DNA from 4 places in the Bradyrhizobium sp. UFLA05-108 genome. Region 3 is predicted to be linked to each of the others. Evidence: predicted binding sites of a transcription regulator. Region 3 holds the regulator's gene; each other region holds the start of a gene.
What was found. Region 3 encodes LexA, which represses DNA repair genes until DNA is damaged. Its sites were predicted from a motif close to TGTTCNNNNTGTGTTCNG; they were not measured.
Positions count from the first base shown of each region.

Region 1: a site for LexA is predicted at 1,305-1,322, ahead of SO140_RS18675 (PA0069 family radical SAM protein). Genes of this name have one in related genera too.
Region 2: a site for LexA is predicted at 2,921-2,938, ahead of SO140_RS36685 (single-stranded DNA-binding protein). Genes of this name have one in related genera too.
Region 4: a site for LexA is predicted at 2,503-2,520, ahead of SO140_RS26875 (DNA-processing protein DprA). Genes of this name have one in related genera too.

Region 1 is NZ_JBANAZ010000023.1:87,014-91,817, reverse strand. Features, by position in the region: gene rnhB (ribonuclease HII) at 1-40, opposite strand, end outside; gene SO140_RS18675 (PA0069 family radical SAM protein) at 120-1,283, opposite strand; gene SO140_RS18670 (phosphoketolase family protein) at 1,500-3,902, shown strand; gene SO140_RS18665 (adenylate/guanylate cyclase domain-containing protein) at 3,915-4,769, opposite strand.
Region 2 is NZ_JBANAZ010000071.1:31,289-36,092, forward strand. Features, by position in the region: gene gyrA (DNA gyrase subunit A) at 1-1,492, opposite strand, end outside; partial or broken gene SO140_RS36680 (DUF2306 domain-containing protein) at 1,661-2,058, opposite strand; gene SO140_RS36685 (single-stranded DNA-binding protein) at 2,273-2,764, opposite strand; gene SO140_RS36690 (outer membrane protein) at 3,211-3,981, shown strand; gene SO140_RS36695 (outer membrane protein) at 4,218-4,804, shown strand, end outside.
Region 3 is NZ_JBANAZ010000020.1:64,032-68,835, reverse strand. Features, by position in the region: gene SO140_RS16850 (hypothetical protein) at 1-136, shown strand, start outside; gene SO140_RS16845 (hypothetical protein) at 238-414, opposite strand; gene SO140_RS16840 (molybdopterin molybdotransferase MoeA) at 642-1,853, shown strand; gene lexA (transcriptional repressor LexA) at 2,029-2,727, shown strand; gene SO140_RS16830 (hypothetical protein) at 3,351-3,788, shown strand; partial or broken gene SO140_RS16825 (ComEC/Rec2 family competence protein) at 3,797-4,804, opposite strand, start outside.
Region 4 is NZ_JBANAZ010000040.1:50,148-54,951, forward strand. Features, by position in the region: gene SO140_RS26855 (MATE family efflux transporter) at 1-659, shown strand, start outside; gene SO140_RS26860 (4'-phosphopantetheinyl transferase family protein) at 1,116-1,673, shown strand; gene SO140_RS26865 (hypothetical protein) at 1,606-1,800, opposite strand; gene SO140_RS26870 (hypothetical protein) at 1,826-2,203, shown strand; gene SO140_RS26875 (DNA-processing protein DprA) at 2,636-3,550, shown strand; gene SO140_RS26880 (hypothetical protein) at 3,522-4,169, shown strand; gene SO140_RS26885 (methyl-accepting chemotaxis protein) at 4,670-4,804, shown strand, end outside.

The DNA.
Region 1 (4,804 bases), on a different contig from region 3:
CGTCCTTTGCCGGCTTGCTGGCTGATTTGTCCCGAATCATGGTCGGGATCGTGCGCACGCAGGTCCAGCCAGCGCAACCGGGAACCTCGGATATTCCCGCTATTCAGGCCCGCCTTACCTCAGAACAAGCTGAGCTGCTCGCCGCCGCGCTTGGGCTTGGCGAAGTGATCCGTGCTGAGCTTGGAGCGGCGCTTGTTCAAGCCGAGGCGTTCGCAGGCGATTTCGAAGCGGCGGCCGATGGTCCAGGCCATGGGACCCGTGCCCTTCATCCGCTCGCCCCATTTCGAGTCGTAGTCGCGGCCGCCGCGCATGTCGCGGATCAGGGTGAAGACGTGGCGATAGCGGTCGGGATAGTTCGCCATCAGCCATTCGCGGAACAGGTCGCGCACCTCGAGCGGCAGCCGCAGCAGCGCGTAGGAAGCCTCCTTGACGCCGGCATGCGCGGCCGCATCGAGGATGCGCTCGATCTCGGAGTCGTTCAGCGCGGGGATCACAGGCGCGACCATCACGGTGGTCGGGATACCGGCCTCGCCAAGCTGCTTGAGCGCCTCCAGGCGCTTGGGCGGCGTCGAGGCGCGCGGTTCCATGGTGCGCGCCAGCTTCGGATCGAGTGTGGTGACCGAGATCGCGACCTTGGCGAGGTTCCGCTTGGCCATGCGCGACAGGATGTCGATGTCGCGCGTCACCAGCGCCGATTTCGTCACGATGCCGACGGGATGGCCCGCACGCTCAAGCACCTCGAGAATGCCGCGCATGATGTTTCGCTCGCGCTCGATCGGCTGATACGGATCGGTGTTGGTGCCGATCGCGATCATCCGCGGCTCGTAGCCGGTCGCGGCGAGTTCCTTCTCCAGGAGCGCCGGCGCCTCGGGCTTGGCGAACAGCTTCGACTCGAAGTCGAGCCCTGGCGAGAGGCCGAGATAGGCGTGGGTCGGCCGCGCGAAGCAGTAGACGCAGCCGTGCTCGCAGCCGCGGTAGGGATTGATGGAACGGTCAAAGCCGATGTCGGGCGAGTCGTTGCGTGTGATCACCTTGCGTGAGGTGTCGACCGCCACCGTGGTCTTGAACGGCGGCAGCTCCTCCAGGCTCTGCCAACCGTCATCGAAGGCGACGCGCGCCTCGGCCTCATAGCGGCCGCTGGCGTTGGACTGGGCGCCCCGTCCGCGCCTGCGCTCCCGGTCGATCGCGACCGCAAGTTCAGGAAACGCGGAAGGCGCACCCGCCGGCTCGGAGGGCGCCGTGACCGGCGGGTGCCTGAGGGCATGAGAGGATGCTCGACTCATGCAGGCAAGATAGCATCCAAACGGAACAAATCAAGAACACAAACGTAAAAACCGTAAAACAACCCCATGCAAAGTAACCGCCCAAACTTCCCGCACCGAATTTTGACCTCGCGCAAGGGTTGCCGGCCGCATTGCCGTTTGATGCCGCCAGTACAAACGGGATCGATCGCACTGGAACCGGGTTGGTGACGGTCGCCGCAACAAGGTCAGCTCATCATGACGAGCCAACAACAAGCGCGCGCCAGCACAGGCGATCTCGACCTGCTCGATCGCTACTGGCGCGCCGCGAACTACTTATCCGTCGGGCAAATCTACCTTTTGGACAATCCGCTGCTGCGTGAGCCGCTCCGCCCCGAGCACATCAAGCCGCGCCTGCTCGGCCATTGGGGCACGACGCCCGGGCTGAACTTCATTTATGCCCATCTCAACCGAGCGATCCGCACGCTTGATCTCAGCGTGCTCTATATCTGCGGCCCCGGCCATGGCGGCCCGGGCATGGTCGCCAACACTTATCTCGAAGGCAGCTATAGCGAAATCTATCCAGACATCGGGCGCGATGCGGACGGATTGCGCAAGCTGTTCAGGCAGTTCTCCTTCCCCGGTGGCATTCCAAGTCACGCGGCGCCGGAGACGCCGGGCTCGATTCACGAAGGCGGCGAACTCGGCTACGCGCTGGTGCATGCCTATGGCGCCGCGTTCGACAATCCCGACCTGATCGTCGCCTGCATCGTCGGCGACGGCGAAGCCGAGACAGGACCGCTCGCCGCGTCCTGGCATTCCAACAAGTTCGTCAATCCCGCGCATGACGGCGCGGTGCTGCCGATCCTGCATCTCAACGGCTACAAGATCGCCAACCCCACCGTGCTCGGACGGATGCGCGACGAGGAGATCCGCCATCTCTTCCGTGGGCTGGGCCACGAGCCGCTATTCGTCGAGGGCGACGATCCCAAAACGATGCACCGGATCATGGCCGATGCGCTTGACGTGGCTCTCGCCAGCATCCGCTCCATCCAGCAGCACGCGCGCGAGGCACAGACGACGATCGAGCGGCCGCGCTGGCCGATGATCGTGCTGCGCTCACCGAAGGGCTGGACCGGTCCCAAGGAGGTCGACGGGCTGAAAGTCGAGGGTTTCTGGCGCGCCCATCAGGTCCCAGTCGCCAATTGCCGCGAAAATCCCGCGCATCTGAAAGTGCTCGAAGGCTGGATGAAGAGCTATGCGCCGGAGGAGCTGTTCGACACCAACGGCACGCTTGTTCCCGAATTGCAGGCGCTGGCCCCGACCGGTGACCGCCGCATGGGCGCCAATCCGCATGGCAATGGCGGGCTGTTGAAGCGCGAGCTGAAGCTACCCGATTTCCGCAGCTTCGCCGTCGAGGTGAAGCAGCCGGGCAAGACGGTCGCGGAGGCGACGCGCGAGCTCGGCAAGTTCCTGCGCGACGTGGTCAGACTGAACGCGGATGCGCGCAATTTCCGTATCATGGGTCCGGATGAGACCGCGTCGAACCGGCTCGACGCCGTGTTCGAAGCAACCGAACGCGTATGGATGGAACCGACCGAACCTTACGACGTGCACCTCGCCCAGGATGGCCGCGTCATGGAGGTTTTGAGCGAGCATCTCTGCCAGGGCTGGCTTGAAGGCTATCTCCTCACCGGACGCCACGGCTTCTTCTCCTGCTATGAAGCCTTCATCCACATCGTGGATTCCATGTTCAACCAGCACGCCAAATGGCTGAAGGTGTCGCGCGAGCTGACGTGGCGGCGGCCGATCGCCTCGCTCAACTATCTCCTGACCTCACATGTCTGGCGCCAGGATCATAACGGCTTCAGCCATCAGGACCCCGGCTTCGTCGATCTCGTCACCAACAAGAAAGCGGACATCGTCCGCGTTTATTTCCCGCCGGACGCCAACACGCTGCTGTGGGTGGCCGATCACTGCCTCCGCACCTACAACCGCATCAACGTGATCGTCGCCGGCAAGCAGCCGGCGCTGCAATGGCTCACCATGCAGGATGCGGCAACCCATTGCGATGCAGGCATCGGCATCTGGACCTGGGCCGGCACGGAAAGCGCCGAGGGCGAGCCCGACGTCGTGATGGCCTGCGCCGGCGACGTGCCGACGGTCGAAACGCTCGCCGCGGTCGACCTCCTGCGCAAGGCGCTGCCCGATCTGAAGATCCGCGTCGTCAACGTCGTCGACCTCATGACGCTGCAACCGAAGGAGCAGCATCCGCACGGCCTTTCCGACCGCGATTTCGACTCGCTGTTCACGCGCGACAAGCCCGTGATCTTCGCCTATCACGGCTATCCCTATCTCATCCATCGCCTCACCTACAGCCGCACCAACCATGCCGGCATGCATGTGCGCGGCTTTGAAGAGGAAGGCACCACGACCACGCCGTTCGACATGGTCGTGCTCAACGAGCTCGACCGCTATCACCTGGCGATCGAGGCGATCGAGCGTGTGCCCGGGCTCGCGACGAAAGCGGCCCATGTGAAACAGCAGTTCCGCGACGCCCTGCTCAAGCATTCGCGTTACTTGCGCGAGCACGGCGAAGACATGCCGGAGATACGGGATTGGGTCTGGCCGAACAGCGCAGGCGGAACGACGCGGGCTTAAAGCGCGATGAGATCAGTCACGCGTCTTCCGCCGTCCCTCATTTCCGTCCGACGCAGGTCCGTGCCGGAGCGTCCGCAGGGCGCCAATGAAGAGCAGCACTGCAACTGGCCAATGAAACCAGATCCTGTGCAGACCGGTGAAAACGTTGATCAGAATCAGAAAACACGAAACTGTGAGGATTGCTGCAATGGGGCGAGGCAGGATCGCCCACCGATCCGCGATGGAGTTCATCCAGTTGGACGGCTCGTGTCGGCCGCGAATCGTTTGAGCGCCAGCTTCCGGGCCTGCAGCTGCTCCGACCTGAGGAGCAGGGCTTGCGCTACCTCGCCCAACGGCTCCGCCGCCAACGGTCACCCGATAGGTGGTTACGGGGGCCACGTTCTTCATCTGTTGCTGGCCGAGACAGTCAAAGCCAAGAGATAGTTTGTTGTGCACCTGATCGTAGACGGAAGCCGAGACCATGACGCCACCGGGCTCGGCGAGTTCTTGCAGCCGCGCCGCTATGTTGACCCCGTCGCCAAAAATGTCGGAACCATCCACCATCACGTCACCTAGATTGACGCCGATGCGAAACCGCATCTGGGGCGCGTGAGGCGGTGGGACCGAATTCTGATTGGAAACTTCCTGTTGAATTTCGACCGCACATTGCACGGCCTCGACAACGCTGGCGAACTCGGCGATCACGGCGTCGCCCCAAGTATTCACAATCCGCCCGTCGTGACGCTCCACCAATCCTGCTATGGCAGTGCGGCAGCGGCGCAGCATCTCCAGCGTTCCCGCTTCGTCTGCTCCCATCAGGCGAGAATACCCGTGCACATCCGCGCACAGGACAGTGGTCAGCCGCCGTTTCACCTTGCCGTCAGTCATCGACCAAATGGTATCTCACTGACCGCCAAATGCAC
Region 2 (4,804 bases), on a different contig from region 3:
CGCGCGAACGCAGGATGTCGAGATAGTTGCCGATCTCGCCGGCGAGTTTTGAGAGCTCCTCGCCGATCTCGTCGCGGCCGAGCGCGGTGAGGCGCGCCAGACGCAGCTCCAGAATTGCCCTGGCCTGCTCCAGCGACAGACGGATGGTGCCGTCCGCGTTGATGCGGTGGCGGGGATCATCGATCAGCGTGATGATGTCCTCGACATCACGCGCCGGCCAGTCGCGCGTCATCAGGGTATCGCGCGCGGCGGCCGGCGTGGGCGAAGTCCGGATCACGCGAATGATCTCGTCGATATTGGCGACGGCGATCGCAAGACCAACCTGCTCATGGGCGCGTTCGCGCGCCTTGCGCAGCTTGTACTTGGTGCGGCGGGTGACGACCTGCTCGCGGAAGCCGACGAAGATCGTCAGCATATCCTTCAGGTTCATCGTCTGCGGACGGCCCGAGTCGAGCGCAACGCTGTTGACCCCGAAGCTCGTCTGCAAAGGCGTGAACTTGTAGAGCTGGTTCAGCACCACGTCGGGCATGGCGTCGCGCTTGAGCTCGACGACGACGCGGTAGCCGTCGCGGTCGGACTCGTCGCGCAGGTCGGAAATGCCCTCGATCTTCTTTTCCTTGTAGAGCTCGGCGATACGCTCGACCATCGTCGCCTTGTTCACCTGATACGGGATCTCGGTGATGACGATCGCCTCGCGTTCCTTGCGAATGGTCTCGAACTCGACCTTGCCGCGCATCACGATCGAGCCGCGGCCGAGGTGGTAGGCGCTGCGGATGCCCTGGCGCCCCAGGATGATGCCGCCGGTCGGGAAATCCGGACCTGGGATAATGTGGTTCAGTTCGTCGATGGTGAGCGAAGGATTGTCGATCAAGGCCAGGCAAGCGTCGATCACCTCGCCCAGATTGTGCGGCGGGATGTTGGTGGCCATGCCGACGGCGATGCCGCCGGCGCCGTTGACCAGCAGGTTCGGGAACCGCGCCGGCAGGACCACCGGCTCCTTGGTCGAGCCGTCATAATTGTCCTGGAAGTCGACCGTCTCGCTCTCGATGTCCTCGAGCAGTTTGAGCGCGATCTTGGTCAGGCGCGACTCGGTGTAGCGCATCGCCGCCGGCGGATCGCCGTCGACCGAGCCGAAATTGCCCTGCCCGTCCACGAGCAGTTCGCGCATCGAGAAGGGCTGCGCCATGCGCACCAGCGCGTCATAGATCGCCTGGTCGCCGTGCGGGTGGTATTGGCCCATGACGTCGCCGACGATGCCGGCGGACTTCTTGTGCTTCTTGTCGGGCGTATAGCCCTCCTCGTTCATCGAGAAGAGGATGCGCCGGTGCACCGGCTTCAAGCCATCACGCGCATCGGGCAGCGCGCGCGCCACGATCACGCTCATGGCGTAATCGAGGTAGGACTTCTTCATCTCGTCGAGGATCGAGATCGGGCGAATATCCGAAGGATGCTCCGGCTTGTCGCCGGGCTTGTCGTTATCGTCGTCAGCCAAGGGGAAATCCGGTGAGTTCTTGTCCGGGAATCATATAGCGCATCGGGGGTCTGATAACCACCCTCGCGCAGTCCCGGGAGGCGCTTTTTCCGCTTATTTTTCCAACGACTTACGGCTTCTGCGAAGACTCGGCAGGAGGGAGCGGAAAGGCCCCTCTGGAACCCTGCCTTATGAGCCCAATATCACCTGATGCATGATGCGTCCCGGCAGCAGCGTGAACAGCCCTGCGATCACCAGTGCGCCGGCGAACATGAAGATCATTATGCGCCGGTGATCGGCGACGCGATGGGTATGCGCCCGCCACACCGCGAGCGGCAGCATCACAAGCGTGAAGATCGAGAGCAGATGAATCGGACTGAACGGCCCGACCAGCCGGATCTGGTGGATCCAGACGATGACGCGGCCACGATGGCCATCAGCGCCACCCAGATCCAGCCGACGGTCCGGTGCGGCAGCGTCCCCTTGGGCGCCGCGAACTGGACGACGCCAAGCGCAAAAGCGGCCATCGCCGCAAAGGCATGGAGCGGAATGGCTGGAGCAGCGTCAAGCAGAGGCGCGAGGGTCATGGCTGAGGCGTCCTGGCGATGGCGCCTGAGAAGCCGGCGCGAGCAATGTAAATAGCATTAACATGAAGTTAATACCATTCACATCGCCCGACATCAAATCCTCAGGCGCAACATCAGCGCGGCCGGTAAATACCAGCTTGATCAAAAGATTGGTAAGAGACGCTGACCCTTTGTGCGAAGGCGCCGAACCAGGCTCTTAGGACGGCAAGTCAGCTCAGAACGGAATGTCGTCATCCATATCGCTGTTGCGGCCACCGCCCGCCGCGACAGCGCGGCGCGGCGCGCTGCTCACCGGGCCAGAGGAGCCGAAGTCGCCGCCCGGCTCCTCGCCAAAGCTGCCGCCTCCTCCGCCACCGCGACCGTCGAGCATCGTGAGGTTGGAGTTGAAGCCCTGCAGCACCACCTCGGTCGAGTATTTTTCGGCACCGCTCTGGTCGGTCCATTTGCGGGTCTGGAGCGCGCCTTCGACATAAACCTTGGCGCCCTTCTTCAGGTACTGCTCGGCGACCTTCGCGAGCCCCTCGTTGAAGATCACGACACGGTGCCACTCGGTCTTTTCCTTGCGCTCACCGGTCGCCTTGTCCCGCCAGGTCTCCGACGTCGCGACGCTCAGATTGGCGATCGGCCGCCCGTCCTGGGTGCGGCGGATTTCCGGATCCTTGCCGAGGTTGCCGACCAGAATGACCTTGTTGATGCTTCCCGCCATCGCCGCTCTCCACTCCAAACTGCGAAATTGCTCGAAAAAGCCGGAGCCGTGCCAAAACCGCTCGCTGCCGCTTGCTGAAGGACCCTATACGCTGGCGGACGTCGCCGAGCCCGCGGTCCCGCAGGTTATCCCCACATATAGCACCTGGGCAGGCAGCGTTCCAGCTTTGTTCCTATGGGCGGCGACCGGATGCGCGCGCAACATGGGGTTGCATACTCGAAAAATCACCGGAACCGCATGGAACTTTTTCGGGTTCCAGCGCGCGCGAAATACCGCTTAACATTCATTAACTTAGGAACCTCCCAGTTCACTCGCGACTGTTGCTTTTTGGAGACGGACTCTACCTCCAAATCAGACTACGCTTGGTGCGACATCAATTCATTGGGCGTCGCGCCTGATTGACCGCTTCGGGGACTAAAGAAGCGGGTACAGCCGGAGGGACAGAAATGAAGAAGATCTTGGTGGGGGTCGTTGGTGCCGTTGCGCTGAGCCTGTCGGCTCCGGCGAGCGCAGCGGATCTCGCGGCGCGTCCATACGTGAAGGCTCCGCCCCCGGCGGTCGCCGCAATCTACGACTGGAGCGGCTTCTACATCGGCATCAACGGCGGCGGCGGCTCGGCCCACAAATGCTGGGACTTCGTGGACAGCACCGGCTTCGTGACTGGCGTCCCCGGCAGTCTCGTGGGTGAAGGCTGCCACAACGCAACCGGCGGCACGGTCGGTGGTCAGATCGGCTATCGCTGGCAGACCAGCCAGTGGGTGTTCGGCTTCGAAGGCCAGGGCAACTGGGCCGACTTCCGGGGCGACAACACCAGCGCCGTCTTCCTGACCGACCGCAACCGTTCGCGCATCGACTCCTTCGGCCTGATCACTGGCCAAATCGGCTATGCCTGGAACAACGTGCTGTTCTATGTGAAGGGCGGCGGTGCGGTTGTCGGCGACAAGTATGACGTCTTCGACGTCCCAAGCGGCGCGCTGCTGGCTTCGGCTCGCGAAACGCGTTGGGGTGGTACAGTCGGCGCCGGCCTGGAATTTGGCTTTGCGCCGAACTGGTCGGTGGGCGTCGAGTACGACCACCTCTTCCTCGGCCACCGCACCATTGGCTTCACAACGCCCGGCGGTTTGTCGTTCGGCAGCGACCGAATCGGCCAGGACGTCGATATGGGCCTCGTCCGCCTGAACTATCGTTGGGGCGGCCCGCTCATCGCGAAGTACTGATCTCCGCCAAAACTATTCTTCTCGAAAAGGCCGGCTAACGCCGGCCTTTTTGCTGCGCGCATGCATTCGGCGAGAATAGGTCAGCTACACTTACACGTTTTGGCGTGGTGTGGCTTCTCGGGTACACAACTATGGGCTTCACTGGTGTAAGCACGACCTCAGTTGGACCAGAGCGTCCGCTGTCCTTCCGCGCACGGAAGGCAAAAACAGAAACTGGGACTGGGATTAAGTTGAAAATGAAGAAGGTTTTGTTGGCTTCGGCCAGTTTGTTCGCACTCAGCGCGTTCGCTCCGGCCATGGCTGCCGATCTGGCGGCCCGCCCCTACACCAAGGCTCCGGTGGCCGCAGCGGCGGTCTATAACTGGACCGGCTTCTACCTCGGTGGCTTCGGCGGCTACGCCTGGGAAAACACCTCCACTGACCCGAAGTTGAAGGGTGGTTTCGCCGGTGGCACGGTCGGCTACAACTGGCAGACCAGCAACATCGTGTTCGGTCTCGAAGCCGATGGCGGCTGGGCTGACGTGAATGCCTCGGCGACCGCACTCGGCGTCACGGTGAGCTCGAAGACCGATGCGCTCGGCACCGTGCGCGGCCGCGTCGGCGTCGCCTTCGATCAGGTCCTGCTCTACGCGACCGGCGGCTACGCCTGGATCGACAACAAGATCAGCGTCTCGGCCCTCGGCGTGACCGTCTCCGACAGCAAGTTCCACTCGGGCTGGACGGTCGGCGCGGGCGTCGAAGCCTTCTTCGCCCCGCAGTGGTCGGTGAAGGGCGAGTACCTCTATCGCAGCCTCGGCAGCGAGAACTATTTCACCGGCACCGT
Region 3 (4,804 bases):
GTCGAATTCGCAGCTGTCCGCGAAGCTGGTCAGCAAGGCGGCGGATCTCAAATCGCAGGGCGACCCCCTGCCCGAGATGGATCACAGCCTGAAGGCGCCCGACGTCGATCCGGACAATGAAACGGGAGCCACCTGATGCTAGCCGTGAGCCTGGTTGTCGCCGTGGCATGCTTGGCCACCGTCATCCCGGTCCTTCTCGTCATCGAGACGATCGCGCGGCGTCCACGCTAGGCGCATTCAACTGCGCTTGGGTTGAGGCCGATCGAGACGCTGCCGTTGCGCGCGCATGCGGCTCGTCTTCTCCTTGAGCGCCTCGATCTCCTCGTCCAGCTTTGCGCTCTTCGATTTCGGCGGCTCATCGCCGCGCAGCTTCTCGAGCGCTTTCTCAACCGATAGCTTTGAAGTCTCTGCCATCAGGGTTCTCCCGGATGTCTCCTGACGCACCTGCGTGCGATGGCGCGCGGCAATTCTGAGCTGGAAGCGGAAAGGCGCGATATTGTCCTAAAGGGCATCCCTGCCGTTCCGGTGCTGGAGGGACAATTCATCTCCGCCTTCGTGATCGCCCCCTTTTGCCTCGAAGCCTGCACTCGGCTAGAACGCAACGCGACCTGTCCTTCGATTTGCTCAGCAGGAGTTTGCCCGTGGCCCTGATGCCGGTGTCCGACGCGCTTGCCGCAGTGCTTGCCGGCGTAGAGCCGGTGGCCGAGGAGATGGTTGCGCTGGATGCGGCCTACCATCGCGTGCTGGCGCGCGATGTCGCCGCGCGGCGTACGCAGCCGCCGCAGGCGATGTCGGCGATGGATGGCTATGCGGTGCGCGCCGCCGACGCGGCGACGGTGGACGCAGAGCTCACCGTGATCGGCGAGGTCGCGGCCGGCCGGCCATTTGCGGGAGCGGTTGGCGCGGGCCAGGCCGTGCGGATCTTCACTGGCGGCGTGGTGCCCGATGGCGCGGACGCGGTGGTAATCCAGGAGGACACGGTCGCAAACGGCAGGCGCGTCACGATCAAGGAGGCCGCGATCGCTGGACGGCACATCCGTCCTGCTGGCGTCGATTTCTTCGAGGGCGACGTGCTCCTGCGACAGGGAGCCAGACTCACCGAACGCGACCTCTCACTGGCCGCCGGCATGAACCATCCGGAGCTTGCCGTGCGTCGCCGGCCGAGGGTCGCGATTCTCGCGACCGGCGACGAGTTGGTGATGCCGGGCGCAACGCCCGGCGCGGGCCAGATCGTCTTCTCCAACGGCTACGCCCTGCACGCGCTGGCGCGGGCCGAGGGCGCCGAAACGGTCGATCTCGGCATTGCCGCCGATACGGTTGCGGCGACCACCGCCGGGATCCGCCGGGCCCGCGAGAGCGGCGCCGACATCCTCATCACGACCGGCGGTGCGTCGGTCGGCGACCACGATCTGGTCAGGCCAGCGCTCCAGGCCGAAGGCTTCGAGATGGCGTTCTGGAAGATCGCGATGCGGCCGGGCAAGCCGATGATGCACGGCCATCTCGGCGCGATGCGGGTGATCGGCCTGCCCGGCAATCCGGTCTCGTCCTATGTCTGCGGCTTCCTGTTCATGGTGCCGTTGATTCGCGCGCTTGCTGGCCGCTCGCGCGTTCATCACCGCCGCGAGCGCGCCGTGCTCGGGCGCGACGTCGGGCCCAACGACGTCCGCGAGGACTATTTGCGCGCACGGCTCGAGGAGCGCGAGGACGGCACGCTGGTGGCCGTTCCCGTCAACCACCAGGACTCCTCGCTGCTTGCGAATCTTGCTACCGCACAAGCACTTCTCGTGCGCGCGCCGTTCGCGCCAAAGGCCGAAGCAGGCACGCCTTGCGAGGTGTTGCGGCTGCCCTTGTGAGTGCAATCTGATTCGCGCGTGATGCGAACTTCGCCGCGTTCACACAAAATTAAGTGGTTGCGGAACACATATCGAACATATAGTGTCCGTTCATGATTTGTTTCGAGCATCTAGCGGCTTCTGCTGAATCTGGCGTCTCGGAATCGAACGACATCAACCGGGGGATTTGGTCGAGATGTTAACGCGCAAACAATACGAGCTTCTGCGGTTCATCAGTGAGCGCCTCAAGGAAAGCGGTGTGCCGCCCTCCTTCGATGAGATGAAGGACGCGCTCGATCTGCGCTCGAAGTCCGGCATTCACCGCCTGATCACCGCGCTGGAAGAGCGCGGCTTCATCCGTCGCCTGCCTAACCGCGCGCGCGCCATCGAGGTCATCAAGCTGCCCGAGCTTCAAGCCGCAGGCGCCGGCCGCCGCGGCTTCACGCCGAGCGTCATCGAAGGCAATCTCGGCAAGGTGCGGAGCGCCAGCGCGTCTGTCGACGACGGCGAGCGTCCGGTCGCCGTGCCCGTGATGGGACGGATCGCGGCCGGCACGCCGATCGAGGCGTTGCAGACCCGCAGCCACACCATCAGCGTGCCTCCGGACATGCTCGGCTCGGGCGAGCACTATGCGCTCGAAGTGCGCGGCGATTCGATGGTCGATGCCGGCATCCTGGATGGCGACATGGCGCTGATCCAGCGCAACGAGACCGCTGACACCGGCGACATCGTGGTGGCGCTGATCGACGACGAGGAAGCGACGCTCAAGCGTTTCCGCCGGCGCGGCGCGTCGATCGCGCTGGAGCCCGCCAACACCGCCTATGAGGTGCGCATCCTGCCGCCGAACCGGGTGAAGATTCAGGGCAAGCTGATCGGGCTGTATCGGAAGTACTGATTGCCCAGCAGAAAGTACCGATTGCCCGGCAGATTGCCAGCCATCGCACGGCGATACGGGCGGACGGATCGTCCGCTCCAGCAAAATAGCGTTGTCGCTTCCACTGTGATTATCCCTACACCTGCACAGAGCTAATCCTCAAGCATGGCAGGCGCGAATGCGCTGTGCGGGCTGCAGAGGACAAAACCCATGCGGCAGGTGATTTTAGGCGTGATCTCGGCAGCCTTGATCGCGGGATCGGCACCTGCGAGCGATGCAGCGCAACACCACGCCGCCCGAAAGGCCACGCCGCCCGAAAGGCAGAGCACGCGGCGGCAACCAGCGCGCCATTCCGCAATTCCAACAATGCGATCGCACCTGCGCCGCAGGCGAGCTGGCCCTCTTCAGGGTACTCCGCTGCCGGCGCTGATGGAAGCTCGCGTGAGTGAATGATGTGAACCAAGATAGAGTCTCGGCGAGAGGCTTTGTTCCTCGTTTGCCGGGAAAGATAATGTGATCGGGCGATGCGCAGACGGGCCGCAGATTTGCCCACAAACGCGATACACTCGTAGGCTTCCAACTCTGGTAGAGGCCTGCGCCTCCGGGGGGGCGCGGACCTGCTATCTCGCATGAGGAGCACTCCGATGTGTGACTACAGCCTACATGCCGTTGCGACCCGCCCCGCTCAAGTCGGCGAGACGATCGTCACGACAACCTTCCGCGGCACCTCGACGCGTGGATTTGCGTCGGAGCGTGATCTCTCGGTTGCCGTCTGCCTCCTGCCAGGCACCGAGCTCGCCTTCGCCGACAACGTCCGCTACGACAATCGCTGGATCTGGACGCGCACCGTCAATTCCCGCGTCGGCAAGTTCGGTAAGGTCGATCCGCACATTCCCGATCGTCATCATGATGCGATCGAATTCCCCGACGGCAACTACGTGCTGGTAACGCAGCTCGTCGAGGGACAGCGTGCCACGGTTCTGCAATTGCCGGTGACGCAGCCGCTCGGCGAGAAGACAGAGCAGCCCGCCGTCGAGCAGCACACGACCACGACGCCCACGACACGCCTGCCGATCGGCTGACGCGTCTTTCAATCCTCGGCCTGCAGGTCGGCCTCCGATGGCGTAGCATCCTTGCTGCGTGGAGTAGCCGGCCGCGGTGCGAGGCTGAGCTCGAAATCGCTATCGCCGGCCCCGGCCGGCGACCAGGGGCGGTTTGCGCTCCTTGCTTTCACCGTTTGCAGCGTGAAACCGTCGCCATCGCGCGATAGCGCGAGTGCGCCCTGCGTCTTCAGACGCTCGCGATCCACGACCATCGCCGCGCAACCGGCTGCTGCAGGCTTCGCCGTCACCACCAGCGCGGCGCGGCTGCAATCGTCCGCCAGCGCGTCGATACGCAACGAGAGCGCGACCAGGCGACCATCGGCGAGCGGCGTCACGCAACCGCCTTCGTCGCATGAGACGCCATCGGCGAGCGACGCATCAGTCGCGCCGCGCGGATCAGCATCAGATGCAAGCCACTCCTTGAGAAGAAAATTGTCCTTGCCGGTTCGGATCAGGTGCAGTTGGCCGCCCTTGCCGCGCACCGCGATGCTGTGGCCGTCGCCTGCGATCAGGATGTCGGGCTGGCGCACGTGCAGCGCCCAACCGATTGCGAGCGTCAGCACGACGGCGCCCACCCAGCGCAGCGGCGTGCGCAACAGGCCCATCAAACGAGACCAATGCTGGCGGCAGTCAACGGGCCGGTCCCGAAGGCGGTGATGCGGCCGACGGCGCCAGGCAACGCCGCGACCCAGCGCGTCACAACGACCATCCAGTCGATGCCGATCCCCATCAGCCACCAGAATACGCCATCAAGCCCGAACGGCGCTGCGATCAGCCCCAAAAGTCCGGCCGGCATCACCAGCGCCGAGACCACCGGCATCGCCGCGAGATTGGCGAGCACGCCGTAGGGCGTGACGCGATGAAAATGGAAGGCGGCATAGGGCGTCGTCGCGAGCCCCGCGATCAGCGAGGCCATCAGCAGCATGACGAGCTCGCGGCCGCCTCACAGCGCGATGCGCGCAGTGACGGAGTGATCGGGCGAGGCCAACAGGTTC
Region 4 (4,804 bases), on a different contig from region 3:
CGTTCATAGGGGCGCCAGCGTCCGCGACCAGTATTTTATCGGCAATTGCCGTTATGCTCTTGTACGGAGCTGCTGCGCCGTTCGGGGACGAGTCTATCGCGGCCCTGGGAATAGCTGTACGGATCTTGACGATCGGCGCACTGCCTATCACCGGCTTCTGTATGGGCTCGCAGGCTGTCCTTGGCTTTGGCTGGGGTGCACGGGACTTTGCTCGTCTACTGAAGGCTGCGAAGTTCATACTCTCAATAACGGTCGCGTTTTCCGTTGCGTATTCTGCGGCCGTTGTGATTTTTGCCCGGCCTTTGGTTGGGCTGTTCAGCAATAGCGATAAGGTCAGGGAAATTGCTGTCTCGACCTCCATTGTCTTCCATCTGTTCTTTGGGTTTTTTGGTCTTGAGAGTTTCGTAACGACGATGCTTCAGTCGTTCGGGAGGGCGCGCCTCAGTGCGGTTGTGTCCTTCGCGAGGCAGGGCTATCTCTTCATACCGGCCATACTATTATTGCCGATCATATCGGGTTTCAACGGACTGTTGATCAGTCAAGCAATCGCTGAGCTGGGCGCCGGCATGATCGCGTTGTTTGTTATGTTTCAACAGTTCGCTGAGCTTAGACGAGCGCTCTGGCATCCCACTTCAAGAGCAACCCAGATTGTGGGTTGAAACTGACGACGGATATCACCGGAGCATTGGGCCTACATCGCCCGCGGATGTGTTGCACTCCAAGAGAATGAAGAGCGTTGCGTGCAAGAGTCATGCGCTACAGTAGTGGTCTTGAGCGGTGACGTTCGCAATGCAGCAAAAGCGCGTGTTGCAGGCCGCCGCAACGGCAGTCGGAAGCGGACGCGGAGCTGGAGTTTCCCGCCGGTCGAGATCGGGGTGCCGCTCGCATGATGAGCTGGACTCCCGCGACTTGAAGCTCTTGTGGTCGCAAGCTAACCACTCGCGGGAATTCAAAGGTCCCGCTTCGCGCTCCTCGAAAAAAAAGGGTTTGTCCCAGCTATGAAAACGCTCGCGACGTTAGGAGCTGCCATTTCTGCCGCTTTGGCGCATGATATCAGCTTTTCGGGCGGACCAATGTACGATCCCGCTCCTCCTCCGTTTCCCCCTGAAGCGAAAATGTTAGGCAACGTGTCCCTGCGTCGTCGGCGTGAATTCGCTTGGGGACGTCATCACGCTCGCGAGGCATTGCGCCGCCTCGGATTCACTCCTGATCCGATTTTGTCTAGAAGTGATCGGGCTCCTCTTTGGCCCGTAGGCTTCGTTGGGAGCATTTCCCACTCTTCGTCTGATTGTGGCGCCGTTGCGGGATGCTCGAGAAACGTCCTCGCCCTGGGATTGGACATCGAAGATGAAGAGCCGCTCGGAGCTGACCTTATGCCAATCATATGCACCTCCGCGGAACTACAACGTCGGGAATGGTCCAGCAGTCGCTTTGGCCCGAAACTAATCTTCGTAATCAAGGAGGCTGTATACAAAGCATATTCGCCAGAAACCGGTGAATTCCTAGATTTTCAAGATGTCAGCGTTAGAACGGGCGACCAGAGTGGGTTTTTCGAGGCGGAGATCATCAATCCGGAAAAACCTATGAATCTCGGCAGTCGGACTATCAATGGAATTTATCTCCCGTTTCTTGGAGGTATTCTTGCATTGGCTGTGCGATTTCGAGGCTCGTAAGTAGCGCTGCGAAACTTGTCAACGTTGCCCGGAGCCTTGGCATGAAATGATCTTCGATCTCGCAGGCGCTATACAGTTGGTACGGCAGCCAGCCGCTGCTGACGATGATGATCGTCCCTTCGTTCACGTCAGACATCGAAGAGGAGGGGAGCATGGACCGGGTGTTTCTCGCGCCTGAACGTATCCAATCGCTCGATATCGTTAAGCAGCTCAATCTGCTCAGCGACTTGGATAAGGGCAAAGCGGGCGGCATCAGGGATTCTGTCGTGGTTTTCGTTGCGAAGAATCGCCAGCAGCTCGGCGGTGCTCGCCAAGCCAGCGACCGCCACAATTCCCAATTCGTCCATGTGGACACGCAGGGCAGACAGTCGGGCTACGCTGCCTCATCAGCATTTTACGCCTTCACAAATCGTGCCGGTGGCGTGTCGTTCGACAGAGATAACCGGTACGAACCGCATTGTGAGCCGGGTGCCGGCCTCACAAATCGGTTCTGCATTCGCGGCATCCGACTTGTTCGGCCGCGACCATAGGCAGAGCCGCGCGGACCACTGCCTGGCAGACATTATGGCTGGCTTCAGTTGTGGAGCCGGGGCGTTACGGGCGAACAGTGCCGACTTTTCAACACCTCTTCCTTTTCGGTGGAAAGGTCTCCCCGATTTTGGCGGCGGCCGACTGATCGGCGCGTCTTGGGGGTGGCAATTCGCTACATCGCTGTCGGGTTGACGCCCGAAGCGGCCGATACGTGCTCGGCCTTGTCCGAGGACAGAGCACCGGCAAATCAAGGAAATGTTAACCATTTAACCCAATGATCTGTATGGAGATATTGTATTGTTCTTGATTTGTTCTTTGTGGGTTGCTACACCTCCAGACGCTTTTGTCCCCGAAAAGCGTCGGCTTTCAAAATGGTGGACTTCGACTCTGTTTGATTCGACGCCGCCGCAGGGGGTAGCTAGGGTTGGACGATGAACCTTCTCGCACGAATGAATGACGGGCCGGCCGTACGGTCAATCTCGCCGCGTAGGGAGTTGGGTGCCTACGAAGCGCTGTGGCTTGAGAAGGGGGCTACCTTCAAAACGATCGCCGAGAAATTCGCATCGGACCCGACTGCTGTCCCTTCCGACTTCGTTTCAGGTGCTGTGGCGGATGTTCGCGCATCGGAAGTTCTGGCTGCGCTCAAGAAGGCAGGCGTATCTAGGTTCGGAACTCGGCTGAATCTCACTGGCAACTATCCTCCGAAGCTCCGGGATGCAAGACATCCGGTGGAAATGCTTTATTTCCAAGGTGCTTGGGAGTTCGTCGAGACGCGTTGCGTTGCCGTCGTGGGGAGCCGCAATCCTAGCGAAGATGGAAAATCGCGTGCGGCGAGGCTCTCACGCGCGTTGGTCGAGCGCGGCTTTACGGTTGTGTCGGGCCTGGCAACCGGCATCGACACTGCAGCTCATACAGCCGCGATCGAGGCGAAGGGCCACACAATCGCTGTGATCGGCACGCCGATCGGGACCTATTACCCGAAGGAGAATCAGGCGCTCCAGCGCAGGATCGCGGAGGAACATCTACTCATTTCTCAGGTGCCAGTGCTCCGGTACGCTAGTCAGCACGTACCGCAGAACAAGCTGTTTTTCCCTGAGCGCAACGTCACGATGAGCGCTCTTACCAAGGGGACGATCATCGTCGAGGCCAGCGACACAAGCGGGACGCTCACGCAGGCTCGCGCGGCCTTACAGCAAGGCCGAAAGCTGTTCATTCTCGATTCCTGCTTCAAGCGAGATGACATCACTTGGCCGGCGAACTTCGAGAAGAGGGGCGCGATCCGTGTCCACGATCTCGCCGATATCTGGGGCGCGTTAGGTGATTGCACGCCTTCTCCAGCAAATTGACGAGACCAACCGTAGAGACCACTGGTACCTCGACGAGGGTGACGATTGTCACTACCTCTACGAATATACGGCCCGTTTGGGTTGGCGCGGCGGCGAGACCAATCAGCTCGTTCACAATCTTCAGAAGAAGCGAGGCGACGGTGGGTACCAATATAAGGCCGCGGCAATCGCTAGATGCGCGAACGATCTGTCAGCGGTTTTAAACGCCGAATGGTTGGCCCAAGCCACGATTGTTCCGGTTCCGCCATCGAAGATGAAAGCCGATCCCGCCTACGATGATCGTATGGTGCAGGTCTGCCGAGGAGTCCGCGCCCCGGCGCCTCCCGACGTCAGAGAGTTAGTCGAGCAGATCGCCTCGACGAACACTTTCAAGGGCGGCAACCGGATGTCGCCGACCGAGCTCAAGCAGAACTACAGGATCGCGGAAAACCAACTGCAGAACCTGCGCGGTATCGTGGGTATCGTCGACGACGTCCTCACGACAGGCTCCCATTTCAAAGCCGTCAAGGAGATGATTCTTGAGCGCGCTCCGCAGACGCGCGTAATTGGACTATTCGTTGCCAGACGCGCGCTCGCAGATCCATTTAACGAAGTGCCGATCGAAGACCTACTGAGGTGAACGATTGTCACCCACAGGCCGCTGCGATAGAGCCGGCTCCGCCGGCGTAGGGGCGTGCCTGGACATGTTTCATGCCACGGCCCGATTTTCCTTGGAAACGCCGCGTGCGACAATCTTTAGGGCGTCATCGGAAAGCGGCCGCTGCAGGCCCTTCGCTTCGTCCCATGGTGCGCGTCAAGCCATAGACTTAGGTACGGTCCCGGGGCTGACTTCGACTTGGTGCCCCGGTCTCCATCGAAGATTGTCCAGATCAGCGGATTTCTTCATGCACTGGATACTGATCACCACTCAACAGCGGCCTGGTCCAGATCGCGCTCGCATGCTGTCGCCGAGATCTTGGACTGCGCGCCAAGCTTTCCTCGCGAGCAACTGCACATATACGCCGGTATACTCGGCTATACGCAGGTATAGGTGCGCCACCGATAGGATGGTGCGCAAGGGAAATCTTAATTGAGATTCGATACGCCCACTTATGTTGGATTCAAGTGGCGGTTGGAATTATGTGGCACAATCGGATATCAAATCTCGCCCTGGCATTATCCGTCCCAGCAGCAACAATTGCGGCTAATGCAGATGCGCTCTCACTTCACTTCTGGGCCGGACTCCTTCTCGGCGGATTGATGTTGCTCCTTTCC